3 regions of the Alteromonas sp. H02 genome follow, and region 3 is predicted to be linked to each of the others. Evidence: predicted binding sites of a transcription regulator. Region 3 holds the regulator's gene; each other region holds the start of a gene.
What was found. The regulator ArgR, encoded in region 3, controls arginine synthesis, uptake and breakdown. The targets are predictions, from matches to a motif close to ANTGAATANNTATTCANT.
Positions count from the first base shown of each region.

Region 1 (4,875 bases), 650 kb from region 3:
AGGCACCCGACGCATTTCAAAGAAACGCCGACGGCCGTCGGCAAAACGTAACCATAGCTCATCAGTGATGCTGGCATTGGTTTCAAGTACCTCATGATCGCTGGCCACTACCTGGCGGGCGAGTTCTTCTTCATAAACATCGTGTGGAGTAAGGCCAAGCAATTCTCTCTCAGACATACCAGTCAATTGCTCCGCCACCCGGTTACACCCGGCAAAGCGCCCTTCTTCGTTGCGGTAATAAATCAGATCCGGCGAGGCATCAATAATAGAACGTAGCAACGTAGATAAGCGTCGGGCCTGGGCCTCTTTCTCCGACTTATCCTGAATTTCTTTTTCCAGTTCTTTAAACACCGTTTCCCGTTCTTCCTGGGCGTGTTTACGCTGCTCTATTTCGTGGTTGAGCTGGCGAATATTGTTTTGCAGCTCGCGGTTGAGAAACACATCTTCTTCACGAAGGTGTTCCAATTGGCTGACCACTTCTTTTAAATTCGTTCGCGAATGTTCCAGTTGCTTTACCAATTCACTGAAAAAGTACAACACCCAGGGCGCCGACAGCATGGTAAGGATAACGGCACTAATAAAGTCATCAGGCTGCACGTCACTACCAAGGCTCACGCGGATGACGTACGAGCCGCCCACGGTAAATGCCAGCGTTAGTACGACAAACAATACACTTAGCTTAATAGTGCCAAAGCGCTCTACAAACTGCGCAAAACGTATCGCCCAGGAATCATTCGGAGTTTCTTGTTGCATAACTGAAATACTTCGTTGTTTAGTGCCGCTATCCTAGCAGGTCTTAGCGACATTCGCATAGGTTACTGCGCTGCGAAAAACCGATAAAATGGCCCGGTGTTAACTGTTTACTTTTATTCTCTTGCAATAATTGTCTACGCAACACTGGGCTTTTGCGGTAATTATTGGTTTAATGGAATCCTAGCCTGCCTTTATAATTGGTTCAATCTAACCGTACAGCGGACACCACCTGGTAAGACTGATACGGTAGCCTTGTTCACTGCTGTCTATGAAGCAGCCAGATTAATTTAAAATAAACATTCAGTGTTGCTTACGAAAACTGGGTAAATACCCAAATATTACGACTTTTTATGCAACTTAAGTTGTAGACATAAAACCCTGACAATGGTTTTCCAGCTACGATTGAGTATTTTTTTTCGATTTTTTTTGCGTCCAAGAATACAGCTAAGCCATTGATATTTATACACAACAAAGATTGTATACGATTTCATAAAACCCGGCCTACACATTCCGATTGATTTTAGGAATCAATATCGGTATTTTGTACGGCCCGCTTGGCAATAGTGCATAAAAATGCGGTACATGACTGGTATCCACTAATAATAATTAACGACAAACCGGCGCAAACTGATTTTTCTATATTTTTCAGTTGATTACGCGTTGTTACGACGTTGCAAAGCCACTTCTGGCCAAAAATGCAGCGCATACCTTGCCCAGTCTAAGGTTTAAGGAGTTAAGAGAATGAGTTTATATAATCCCAACGATTCACGGGATAACTGTGGATTTGGTTTGATTGCCCACATAGAAGGTGAAGCCAGCCATAAGCTGGTAACTACTGCTATTGAAGGGCTTGACCGCATGCAACATCGTGGCGGTATTGCCGCAGACGGCAAAACCGGTGACGGTTGTGGTCTGCTATTACAAAAGCCCGATGCCTTCTTCCGCATGATCGCAGAGCAGCATGGCTGGAAGCTCAGCAAGAAATATGCTGTGGGAATGATTTTCCTTAATCAGGACGAGACACTGGCACAAGCTGCGCGGGAAGTCGTTAATGAAGAGCTGCAAAAAGAAACCCTGGATGTTGTGGGCTGGCGTGAAGTGCCGGTTAATCACGACGTGCTGGGTGAACTGGCGTTAACCGGTGTACCACAAATCGAACAGGTATTTGTTAACGCGCCGGCGGGTTGGCGTAAACGCGATCTTGAACGCCGTTTATTTATGGTGCGTCGCCGGGTAGAGAAACGCCTCGAAAACGACCCTGACTTTTATGTTGCCTGCCTGTCTGGCCTGGTAACTATTTATAAAGGCCTGGTAATGCCCAAAGGCTTACCTGCCTTTTATAAAGATCTCGCCGATGAAGATCTGAAAAGCAGCATCTGTGTATTCCATCAGCGCTTTTCTACCAACACGTTGCCCAAATGGCCGCTGGCCCAGCCTTTCCGCTATCTGGCGCACAACGGCGAAATTAATACCATTAAAGGTAACCGCGACTGGGCAATGGCCCGTACCGGTAAATTCGCCACGCCACTGATCCCGGATCTGAAAGACGCTGCCCCTTTTGTTAACACTGAAGGCTCTGACTCATCGTCGCTGGATAACATGCTGGAACTGTTCCTGGCCGGTGGTATGGACCTGTTCCGTGCCATGCGCTTACTGGTGCCACCAGCATATCAGAACAATGACACCATGGATCCCAAGCTGCGTGCATTTTACGAGTTTAACTCAATGCACATGGAACCCTGGGATGGTCCTGCCGGTATCGTAATGACCAACGGTCGTCACGTTGCCTGTAACCTGGACCGAAACGGCTTGCGCCCGGCGCGGTATGTGCTGACCAAAAACGGCTTCATTACGCTGGCCTCAGAAATTGGTATCTGGGATTACGAACCTGAAGACGTAGTAGAAAAAGGCCGCGTTGGTCCGGGCGAAATGCTTGCAGTTGATACCTACAACGGCAAAATCTGGCGTTCTACCGAAATTGATGACGAACTGAAAGACCGTCACCCCTATCATGAGTGGATTGAGAAAAACATCCGTTCATTAACGCCGATTGAAAATATGGATGCCTCTCTCATTGGTCAGCGGGTATTCAACGACGACACCATGGCGGTGTATCACAAGCTGTTTAACTACAGCTATGAAGAAATCCATCAGGTGATTAAAGTACTGGGTAAAGACGGTCAGGAAGCCGTAGGCTCAATGGGTGATGACACGCCAATGGCAGTGTTATCTTCCAAACACCGTACCCTGTACGATTATTTCCGCCAGCAGTTTGCGCAGGTGACAAACCCGCCTATCGATCCGCTGCGGGAAAACCACGTAATGTCACTGGCGACCTGTATTGGTCGTGAGCAAAACGTGTTTAGCGAAACCAGTGGTTATGCTGATCGCGTGTTATTTAAATCGCCCATCCTGATGTACACCGATTTAAAACAGTTACGTGAATTCAACCCTGAACACTATTATTCAGAAGTTATTGATCTGCAGTATTCACAGGATGAAGGCCTGAAGAAAGCCATTGAGCGTGTGTGCCACGAGGTAGAGTACCTTGTGAAACAAAAACGCGCCGCTTTTGTAGTGCTGTCAGACCGTAACATCAAGCCGAACAAGCTGCCTATCCCTGCCGCGATGGCCGTTGGTGCAGTTCACCGCCGCTTGGTGGATCAGCAGTTACGTTGTGACGCAAATATCGTGGTAGAAACCGCATCTGCCCGTGACCCGCATCACTTCGCCGTACTGATTGGTTTAGGTGCTACCGCGGTTTATCCGTTTCTGGCTTATGAAACCATCGAGCAACTGTGCGAAAAAGGTGAGCTCGACGTAACCGCGATGCAGGCCGTATTGAACTACCGTAAAGGTATCAATAAAGGCCTGTATAAAATCATGTCGAAGATGGGTATCAGTACCGTTGCGAGCTACCGTAGCTCTAAACTGTTTGAAGCCATCGGTATCAGCCGCGACGTAGTGCAAATGTGCTTTAAAGGGGTGACCTCCAGAATTGAAGGCGCGTCTTTCGACGACTTCCAGCAGGACGCCATCAACCTGTCGCGCGTTGCCTGGCTGAAACGTAAGAAAATGTCCCATGGTGGCTTACTTAAGTATGTTCATGATGGCGAATACCATGCGTACAACCCGGATGTCGTCAAAACCCTGCAAAAAGCTGTGGTTAGCGGCGAATATGCCGACTATCAGCAGTACGCAGCACTGGTTAACGACCGCTCCCCTTCTCACCTGCGCGACTTAATGAAAGTGCTGCCAGCGGGTGAAGCAGTGGATATCAGCGAAGTTGAACCGGCGGAAAACCTATTCCCACGTTTTGACACCGCGGCCATGTCTATCGGCGCACTAAGTCCGGAAGCACACGAGGCGCTGGCGATTGCCATGAACCGTTTGGGCGGTCAGTCAAACTCCGGTGAGGGTGGTGAAGATCCGAAACGCTTCAACACCGAAAAGAACTCTAAAATCAAGCAGGTCGCCTCTGGCCGTTTTGGTGTTACGCCACATTATCTGGTTAATGCCAATGTTATCCAAATCAAGGTTGCACAGGGTGCAAAACCGGGTGAAGGTGGTCAGTTACCTGGTGATAAAGTCAATAAGTATATCGCGCAGCTGCGTTTCTCGGTGCCGGGCGTAACCCTGATTTCACCACCACCGCACCACGATATTTACTCTATTGAAGATTTAGCTCAGTTAATCTTCGATCTGAAGCAAGTGAACCCAACCGCACTTATTTCAGTGAAACTGGTTTCTGAGCCAGGTGTAGGCACCATCGCAACCGGTGTTGCTAAAGCCTATGCCGACCTCATCACAATTTCTGGCTACGACGGCGGCACCGGTGCCAGCCCGTTAACCTCAGTAAAATATGCGGGTAGTCCGTTCGAGCTGGGTCTGTCTGAAACACAGCAGGCACTGGTTGAGAATGGCCTGCGCCATAAAGTACGGGTACAAACCGATGGTGGTCTGAAAACCGGTCTGGACGTAATCAAAGCCGCTATTCTTGGCGCGGAAAGCTTTGGTTTTGGTACCGGCCCGATGGTTGCCTTAGGGTGTAAATACCTGCGGATTTGTCACCTCAACAACTGTGCAACCGGTGTAGCAACTCAGGATGATAAACTGCGCAGC
Region 1 covers NZ_CM185021.1:1,188,251-1,193,125, reverse strand. Annotated here, with positions in the region: gene arcB (aerobic respiration two-component sensor histidine kinase ArcB) at 1-753, opposite strand, end outside; gene gltB (glutamate synthase large subunit) at 1,495-4,875, shown strand, end outside.
Region 1: a site for ArgR is predicted at 1,316-1,333, ahead of gltB (glutamate synthase large subunit). Genes of this name have one in related genera too.

Region 2 (4,875 bases), 180 kb from region 3:
GTCGATTAAACCTTGATACTACTGATCGATAATTACGACTCCTTTAGTCACAACCTGGCAAGGTATTTTCAGGAGCTGGGTTGTGAACTTGAGGTCGTGCGTAACGATGCTATTACAGTGGCTGATATCGATCCTGCAAAGATTCAGGCAATTGTTATCTCGCCTGGCCCCTGCACACCCAATGAATCTGGCGTCAGTCTGGAGGTAATCCGTCAGTTTGCCGGTATCATCCCCATCATGGGCGTATGTCTTGGTCATCAGGCTATCGGCCAGGTGTTCGGCGCTTCAGTAACCAATGCCCTGCAGGTTCGCCATGGCAAGCTCTCCGGCGTTAAGCACAATAACGACAGTCTGTTTACTAATATTCCGCAACAGTTTGTGGTCACCCGCTACCACTCACTGGTTATCGATCCGGCTTCTATCCCCGACTGCCTGCAAATAATTGCCTGGAGCGATGACGGCGAGACACCTGAAATTATGGCGGTGAAACACAAAAACCTGCCGGTATGGGGTGTTCAGTATCACCCGGAGTCACTACTTACCGAGTATGGCCATCAGGTTCTGCTAAACTTTCTGCTACTGGCTAAGGTTGTCTCAGCAGATGCCGATATCAATTGTGTATCAGAATTCAACGGTCAGTCCGTTACGCTGAACAATACGATGTAAGGCACAGGTTATTTTAACGGTCTGATTGCCTGAACAAACACAAACATGTCCTAGCCTTAGCATTGCAAAACAGATAAGGTTCGGGTATTACATGGATAGAGCGGGACTTCAATGGTAGAGCGGTTACTAGCCCCACCAGCTTTTGCTAAACGATTTAACTATTTACTGCTGGCACCTGAGCTTGCCAAAGCGATGGTTGGTCGTCGTGCACCTGGCGAAGTGAGTTACGCCGAGTCTGAGCAAAGTTTTACCCGCCGTCAGCTGCTAAAAGTCGAAAAAGACGCCATTAAAAACAAACTGGAAACGGCGAAAATCCAGGCCAATTATGTGCAACAAATTAACCAGCAACTGCACACGGTTATCGATAAAAAGCTGCTCCAGACACTGGCCGATACCCAGGATGTATGTGAAAACCTGTTGAACTGGTCAGAACATACTACCAACCTGATAGACTTACTCGCCACACCATCGGCCACCATCAGCAAAGTTGAAGCCATTGCGGTAAATATCCCCTGGCTGGTTGATGAACTACTTAAACAGGTAAACCAACCGCAATACCGACGCCGCGATGCCCGCGGTGATGTGGTTGCCGTAGATACCCTCAAAACTGCTCTGAGCTTTATTGGTATCGACAATGTAAAGCGGGTTATCCCAGCCCTCATATACAAACAGACCTTACCGCTAATCAGCGATCCGTTTCCGCAAATAAAACACAAAGTCTGGGAGTTCAGTCTGATATGCGCGAGAACCGCTGAAACCATTGCTAAAAGCCACAAGGTAAAACCCTTTGACGCCTACACCCTGGCCCTTTTTAGCCAACTGGGTCGAAGTGTTATTATTAAGCTGTATTTTCGCTTGTTTGAACAGGTGCATCTGGACTTTTTACGCCATGCGCAGAAAGCAAAATTACGTAATCTGCACTCGGCACTAATTCAGTTGGTACCAGACCCAAATCAATTGCTGCCTTTAATCGATGAGCACAGTGACAAAGCAGCCCTGCATTTGTTTGAATACATGGTATTTAAACGCGTTGGATATACCAGCGCCATGCAACAGGTGCTGCAGGACGTATTGCCAGAGGATGCTGATCCGCTCACACAGGTGTTGCAACAGGCCCGTTATTACGCCAAATATCGCATGTTAAAAGACAATAACCTGTTCCTCGATGACGAACATAACAAGTTCATCGCGGGCTGTGCTATTGAGTCCGATTTGCTTCAGAAACTGCATAGCCAGACCCTTCATCAGCTCCCTATACTGACCGATCTCTGAACAAAACAGCGGTGAATAAGTCATTACGAAGATCCAAAATGCGCTTTTTCAACCGATTCATAATCATTCAGCCGTAAAGCCTTTTTTACAGGCAAAAACCTCACTATAACCAGCATGGCGCAGAATCCGCCAATATTATTGCCCCGACGGCCGCATATTCATATATATGGATAGTTATTCACTTTTTATGCAATAAGTGCCAGACCCCTTGATTTTACTGCCTTAGAGGAAAGGTAATAGACAAGACAACAGCCATTTAAGGTGGCATACTGGAGCGCTTAAAAAATGAATTGAAGCCATAAATACGCCAGCCTGAATGACGCGGATTTATGACGATAACCAACAGTTAGAGGTGAAAAAATGCAGGTAACCCGCGAAATGTTTGATCAAGTCATGGTTCCTAACTACAACCCGGCAAAAATGGTACCGGTGCGTGGTCTGGGCTCGCGAGTTTGGGATCAGGCAGGTAACGAGTTTATTGATTTCGCCGGCGGTATTGCCGTAAATGCACTGGGCCATTGTCACCCAGAGCTGGTTAATGCCTTAACTGAGCAGGGTCAGAAACTATGGCACCTGAGTAACGTTTTCACCAATGAGCCGGCATTGCGACTGGCCAAAAAGCTCACCGACCATACCTTTGCTGAGCGCGTTTATTTTGCTAACTCAGGCGCAGAAGCTAACGAGGCCGCTCTGAAACTGGCACGTCGTTTCGCGCTCGAGCAGTATGGTGAGCACAAACAAAAGATCATCGCTTTCACTCAGGGCTTCCACGGCCGGACATTCTTCACCGTGACAGTAGGCGGCCAGCCAGCATACTCTGATGGCTTCGGCCCAAAACCGGGCGCTGTAGAGCATTGTGATTACAACGATCTGGCAGCATTTGAAGCACTGATATCAGATGAAACCTGTGCGGTAATGATGGAACCACTGCAGGGTGAAGGCGGTATCATTTCGCCGGATCCCGCCTTTGTTAAAGGTGTTCGCGAATTGTGTGACAAGCACAACGCACTGCTGATTTTCGATGAAGTTCAATCAGGCGTAGGTCGTACCGGCCATCTTTACGCTTACATGGGCCTGGAGGTAGTGCCGGATATCCTGACCACAGCCAAAGCACTTGGCGGCGGTTTCCCGGTAGGTGCAATGCTCACCACCACAGCCATTGCCCAGCACCTTAAGCCTGGTACTCACGGCAGCACCTATGGTGGTAACCCGTTAGCCTGTGCTGTGGCCGAACGTACTTTTGATATTGTTAACGATCCGGTGGTACTAAACGGCGTGAAACAAAAAGAGCAACTGTTCCGTGACACCCTGGAGACCATCAACACCAAGCACAAAGTGTTTGCTGAAATTCGTGGTAAAGGGTTGCTGCTAGGTTGTGCTTTAAACGACGATTTTAAGGGCGAATCACGTAAATTCCTCGACGCGTCTACCGAGGAACAACTGATGTGTCTGGTAGCCGGCGCTAACGTTGTTCGATTTGCTCCGTCTCTGGTTATCCCGGACGAAGACATTGCCGAAGGTCTGACTCGTTTTGAACGTGCTATTGCGAGCGTGGTAGCCGCACGCTAATTAACCGGGAATTGCTCATGTACATTATTCGCCCTATCCGATCGAGTGATTATGACGCCCTGTATGCAGTAGCAGAAGAATCCGGCATCGGCTTTACGTCGCTGCCGGTCAACGAAGGCCTGCTCAAGCGTAAAATCGGTAAGTCACTGGAAGCGTTCAGCCGCGATGTGTCTGCGCCTGGCAATGAATCCTACCTGTTCGTTATGGAAGATATCGTTACCGGCGAAGTCGTCGGTACAACGGGTATCGAAGCCGCGGTCGGCACTGACGATGCTTTTTACCACTACCACCTGGGTAAGGTGGTACACGCGTCCCGTGAACTCAATATCCATAACACGGTTGAGATCCTCACCTTCTGTAACGACTACACCGGCGTCAGCGAAATCTGCACGCTGTTCTTGCGGGAAAATGCCCGTAAGGGCGTGAACGGCCGGTTCTTATCCAAAGTACGTTTTTTGTTTATGGAAGAACACCGCGAGCGTTTCGCCGAAATCGTGATTGCCGAAATGCGCGGCGTCAGCGACGAAAATGGCAGCTCGCCTTTCTGGGAGTGGCTCGAGGAGCACTTCTTCTCCATGGACTTCCCCACCGCAGATTACATGACCGGCATTGGTAATAAGGTTTTCATTGCCGAGCTGATGCCGAAATATCCGATTTACGTCAATCTGCTCAGCCAGGAAGCCCAGAACGTTATTGGTAAGGTTCACCAGAAAACCGAACCGGCGCTGCGCTTATTGCAGGAAGAAGGTTTTAGTTGCCGCGGTTACGTCGATATATTCGACGGTGGCCCAACGGTAGAAGCTCGCCTTAGCCATATTAATACCGCCCAGCGTAGCCGCCGTGCCACTGTGCATATTGACGACCAGTCAGCCGCCCAGGACGGTGAATTATGCTACATCATCAATACTAAAATCGCCGATTTCAGAGCGGTGGTTGCCGATGTCAGTTTCGATGAACAGACCGGCCAGGCAGTGCTTTCTCACAAAGCTGCAGCGTCGTTAGACGTGGAAGAAGGCGACTCAATTCGGTTCGCGAGCGTTAAGCCCCGCAACTGATATCAATACATAATTACAACAGCATCAGGACAGAAATCATGCAACAAGCCATTCATTTTATTAATGGGCAGTGGGTTGCCGGAGAAGGTTCTCCAATTACTTCGGTCGACCCGACCAAAAATCAAACCTTCTGGCGCGGCCAGGCCGCCTCAGCTACCCAGGTAGACAGCGCCCTCAACGCCGCCCGCGCGGCGCTTCCTCAATGGTCGGCCAAAACCGTTGAAGAACGCCTGTCACTGATTAAAAAATTTGCCGAATTGCTGGGCGAAAATAAGCAACAGCTGGCAGCACTGATTGCACAGGAAACCGGTAA
Region 2 covers NZ_CM185021.1:354,809-359,683, reverse strand. Annotated here, with positions in the region: gene AC566Q_RS01625 (anthranilate synthase component II) at 13-666, shown strand; gene AC566Q_RS01620 (HDOD domain-containing protein) at 778-1,938, shown strand; gene AC566Q_RS01615 (aspartate aminotransferase family protein) at 2,299-3,507, shown strand; gene astA (arginine N-succinyltransferase) at 3,525-4,562, shown strand; gene astD (succinylglutamate-semialdehyde dehydrogenase) at 4,601-4,875, shown strand, end outside.
Region 2: a site for ArgR is predicted at 2,104-2,121, ahead of AC566Q_RS01615 (aspartate aminotransferase family protein). Genes of this name have one in related genera too.

Region 3 (4,875 bases):
CAACAATTTAGCAGAACATAGCCAAGACAAATTGTTCTTCTTTGTTGCTTACGACAAGTTTGAAGCAGTTGCTCCTCTGCGTAACGGACCTACTGGTTCTGGCGCGCTGAACGAAGAGCCAGACATCTCTATGGATGACGTAGCAGCGGTTGGCGAAATCGTTTCTAACGTTTGGGGCTTCGATATCGGTGACTTTAACAAAGGTCCTGAAGAAGACGAGAAAGTTCTGGCGAACATCGACTGGAACATCAACAACGATCACCGTGCAAAGTTCACTTATATGAGAACCGAAGGTAACTCAATTAATGAACAGAACGGTAATAACTTCCTGGCTTCTGACAACATCCTGGGCGCTTCTTCTGCGTGGTATGACCGTTCAGAAAAAATCGAAAGCTTCATCGGTCACCTGTTCTCAGACTGGACAGCGAATTTCTCGACTCAGTTGAAAATTGCCAGCACTACTCAGGCGACTGGTCAGGATCCGTTAAATGGCGGTGAGTTCCCTAACTTTGCAGTATTCCTGCGCGAAGTAGACGGTGAAGAGAACTACCTGACAATCGGTCCGGACCGTTATCGTCACGGCAACTCGCTTGACCAGGACTTCCTGCAAATTAAAGCCGTTGCTATTTACTCGATGGATGATCACATCATCAAAGCGGGTTTTGAGCGCGAAGACGTAGACGTGAACAACCAGTTCTCGCAAAACTCTGAAGGTTCATACCTGTTCGACAGCCTGGAAGACCTGCAAAACGCTCAGGCCTCTGCATTGCTGTACAACAACGCTGTGACTAACAACGAAGATGATCTGCGTGCAATCTGGGGTTATGCATCTAACTCTGTTTACATTCAGGATTCATGGGCAGCTTCTGCTGACCTGACCGTTGATTTTGGTCTGCGTTATGACTGGTATGAGTCAAGCGGCGAAATCCGTGAAAACCAAAACTTCATCGACCGTTACGGTTTCACCAACAGTACCGACATCGACGGCCTGGACGTGATTTTGCCACGTATCTCATTCGAATGGTTTGCGGGTGATTACACTACTGTACGTGGTGGTATTGGTCGCTTCTCTGGTGGTGCACCAAGCGTTTGGATTTCAAACAGCTACTCTAATGACGGTGTTATCTCTGATGACTACGAAGATTTTGGTTCTGGTATGACTTACCAGGTTCCAACCACGCCAGATGCAGCGACTGGTCAGTACATCCCACAAGACGTGCTGGATGCCCTGGCGAATACCGCTCCGGATGGTTCAGTTAACGCACTGCGTCCTGACTTCGAAATCCCGGTAACCACTAAAGTAAGCTTAGGTGTTGCACACGAGCCGCAGATTGATGCGCTTGAAGGCTGGGTATTCTCTGCTGACGTATTGTACAACAAGCTTGAAAATGCCACGTATTGGTACGATCAACGCTGTGAAGACCCAGTGGGTACAGCGCCAGACGGCCGCGGTGTTTACGACTGTAGCAATGGTCCGGAAGCACTGGTTGTAGGTTCAGTTGATGATGGCGACTCAATGCTTTACGCAGTGTCTGCGACCAACGAGTGGGATACAGCATACGGTACGTTTGATTTCTTCACCAGCTACACTTACGCAGATGTTGAAGATGTTGGTTACGGTACGTCTTCTACTGCAACCTCTAACTACTCTGACTTCGCGGCCTATGACCGTCAGAAGCCTCGCGCTGGTACGTCAAACTTCCAGACCGAGCATCTGTGGAAAATGCGCTTTAACTGGAGCAAAGAGCTGATCGACGGTTATCAAACCAAAGTATCGGTATTTGCGACTCGTCGTTCTGGTCAGCCTTACAGCTATACCTTTAACGAAAACAACGCGTGTGTGCTAGATGCCGATGGTGGTCGTTGTGCTCGTGAGAGCCGTAACGATGATGCCGGTCACCTGTTGTATGTACCATCTGGTCTGGACGATCCATTGTTCGCAGCCAGCTCATTTGGTGGTGACCTTGCCGCGCAACAAGAGTTTATGGATTACATCGCTAACTCTGAGTTAGCTGGCTACGCTGGCGGCATTGCCCCACGTAACGGTGACAACTCTCGTTGGTCAACAATTATCGACGTCCGTATCCAACAAGAACTGCCAGCATTTATGCCAGAGCATAAGCTGACCGTGTTCTTCGATATCGAGAACTTCGGTAACCTGTTAAATGACGACTGGGGTCGTATTGAGCGTACCCGTTACGAGTATGAGCGTGCAGTAGTATCTGCTCAAATCGTTGACGGCCAGTACGAATACTTCGACCTGAGAAGCCCAAGCCGTATCGAGAACTTAGAAGTACTGTCTCAATCAGTATGGCAAGTTCAGTTCGGTGTTAAGTACGACTTCTAATAGTTAAGTCTTTATACCTAAACGAAAAAACCACCCGCGAGGGTGGTTTTTTTATGTCTGGAAATGCGCGTGAAGGCAAAAGATTGCAACGCTATGCGCGTGCTGACGCTACACGTTGTCGAATAAGTCCTCTACACGCTGGCGCAGGTTTTCGATTTTAGTAACATCGGCCGGCGCAATAAAAATGGTGTCATCACCGGCAATGGTACCCAGCACACCGTCTTTTTTACTTAGTGAATCCAGCAAACGCGCGATGAGCTGAGCAGCCCCCGGACTGGTGCGGATAATTACCATCACATTATTATGGACAATATCCAGTACCAACTGCTTGAGTGGGCTTTTAGCCGTTGGCATGCCCAGTTCCGGCGGCAGGCAGTACACCATGTCGCCACGGGCATTGCGGGTGCGCACCGCGCCAAATTTACTTAGCATGCGGGATATTTTACTTTGGCTGATATTGTTGAAGCCCTGATGTTTGAGTCCTTCAACAATTTCGCCCTGAGAACCGTAACTTTCTGCCTTGAGGATGTCTTTGAATGCTCTGACGAGCTCTTCCTGCTTATGATTTGCCATTAAAATCCTGACGTTTATTAGTATCGTGATGGTAGCCTTGGTGGCTATGCAATAATGGTTAATCGATTCGGCTTACCCGTCGGCTTGGTGTATACTATGACTCGCGAAGGGTTCAGGCCGGTATGATTATTCTTACCCTAACTGTATAAAACCAGTTATTTTGCCTTGTTTTGCATGAAAAAACAACATATTTGCATAACTATGCAGTTATGTTGAATATAACCCGATTATTCGCTCGTTCATCCCTCATAAGACTAATAGGTGATTGAGTTTTAGGCTGACATCCTTTAGTGTGTTCGGCCGTTATTAAACGTGATTCTTTCCATAGGAGAAATGGTATGAAAGTAGCCGTGTTAGGTGCTGCCGGTGGTATTGGTCAGGCGCTGTCACTGTTGTTAAAAACACAACTGCCAGCGGGTTCTGAGTTAGCTTTGTACGACGTTGCGCCGGTTGTTCCTGGTGTTGCTGTAGATTTAAGCCACATCCCTACTGCAGTTAAGGTTACCGGTCACGGTAAAGACGATCTGGCTGAAGCATTAACCGGTTGTGATGTAGTATTAATTCCAGCAGGTGTTCCTCGTAAGCCTGGTATGGACCGTTCAGACCTGTTCAACATCAACGCTGGTATCGTGAAGGCGCTGGTTGAAGGTATTGCAGATAACTGTCCTTCTGCATGTACCTGTATCATTACTAACCCGGTTAACACCACCGTAGCAATCGCTGCCGAAACGCTGAAAGCAAAAGGCGTTTACGACAAGAACAAACTGTTTGGTGTAACCACTCTCGATGTTATCCGTGCCGAGACGTTTGTTGCTGAACTGAAAGATCTGGACCCTGCAAATACGCATGTACCGGTAATCGGCGGCCACTCTGGTACTACTATTCTGCCACTGCTGTCTCAGGTTGAAGGCGTAGAGTTCTCTGACGATGAGATTTCTTCACTGACTACCCGCATTCAAAATGCCGGTACTGAAGTCGTTGAAGCTAAAGCGGGCGGCGGTTCTGCTACCTTGTCTATGGGTCAGGCGGCAGCGCGCTTCTGTCTGTCTCTGGTTGCTGCTATGCAAGGCGACAACGTGGTTGAGTACACTTACGTACAAACCGACGACAGCGACGACGCAGCGTTCTTCTCTCACCCTGTACGTTTAGGTCCAAACGGTGTAGAAGAAATCCTGTCTTACGGCGAACTGAGCGCTTTTGAACAAAAAGCCAAAGAAGATATGCTGGAAGGCCTGCGCGGCGACATCAAACTGGGTGTTGACTTCGTAAACGGCTAAGCGTCCTCTTACGTTATTTAAGAAACCGGCTCTCGTAGCCGGTTTTTTTATGTCCTAAAGTAGTGTTCACAAAATCATCATTTATGTGGCGAACTATCGGCGTTGATTTATACTAGGCGAGAGGCGGATTGGTATCCGCCGCTTGCTAATGAGTCGGGCAGACAGTGATTCTCTTACCCGGCTAAGCACTATCGGTATTTTGCAGTATAAAAGGGTGGTGGGGTGAAGTTCGTTACAAGAATGGCGTTGAGCCTTGCTGTGTTTCTGAGCTGTAACGGTATAGCCTGTGCTAATGCTGGTGCACAGCAGGCGCCGTCGCAACCCTGGCACAACATTGACTTCGTAACCCATAGCTCAACGTTTTACGATGCTTTCAGAGACCAGGCGAATACCGAGCCCGGTTTAGCTGCCGACGTTTACAGGGCATTGTTTAGCCAAATGGGCTTTGTGCCCACAATCCGGCTGGATGTGATCAGCCGAATCAATTCACTGGACTTTGACTCCGAGTCGGCCTGCAGCGTGTTAATGCTAAAAAGTCCTGCACGGGAAGCGGCATTTACCTTTAGCCTGCCAGTCGATTTTTTACTCTCACACCGCCTTTATCAAACAAATGAGACGCCAGCGGTTCCGGCTGAGGTACTCAATGATAAAGGTGAACTACTTAGTCTTTCGGCGCTA
Region 3 covers NZ_CM185021.1:538,624-543,498, forward strand. Annotated here, with positions in the region: gene AC566Q_RS02455 (outer membrane beta-barrel protein) at 32-2,347, shown strand; gene argR (transcriptional regulator ArgR) at 2,456-2,920, opposite strand; gene mdh (malate dehydrogenase) at 3,259-4,197, shown strand; gene AC566Q_RS02470 (hypothetical protein) at 4,420-4,875, shown strand, end outside.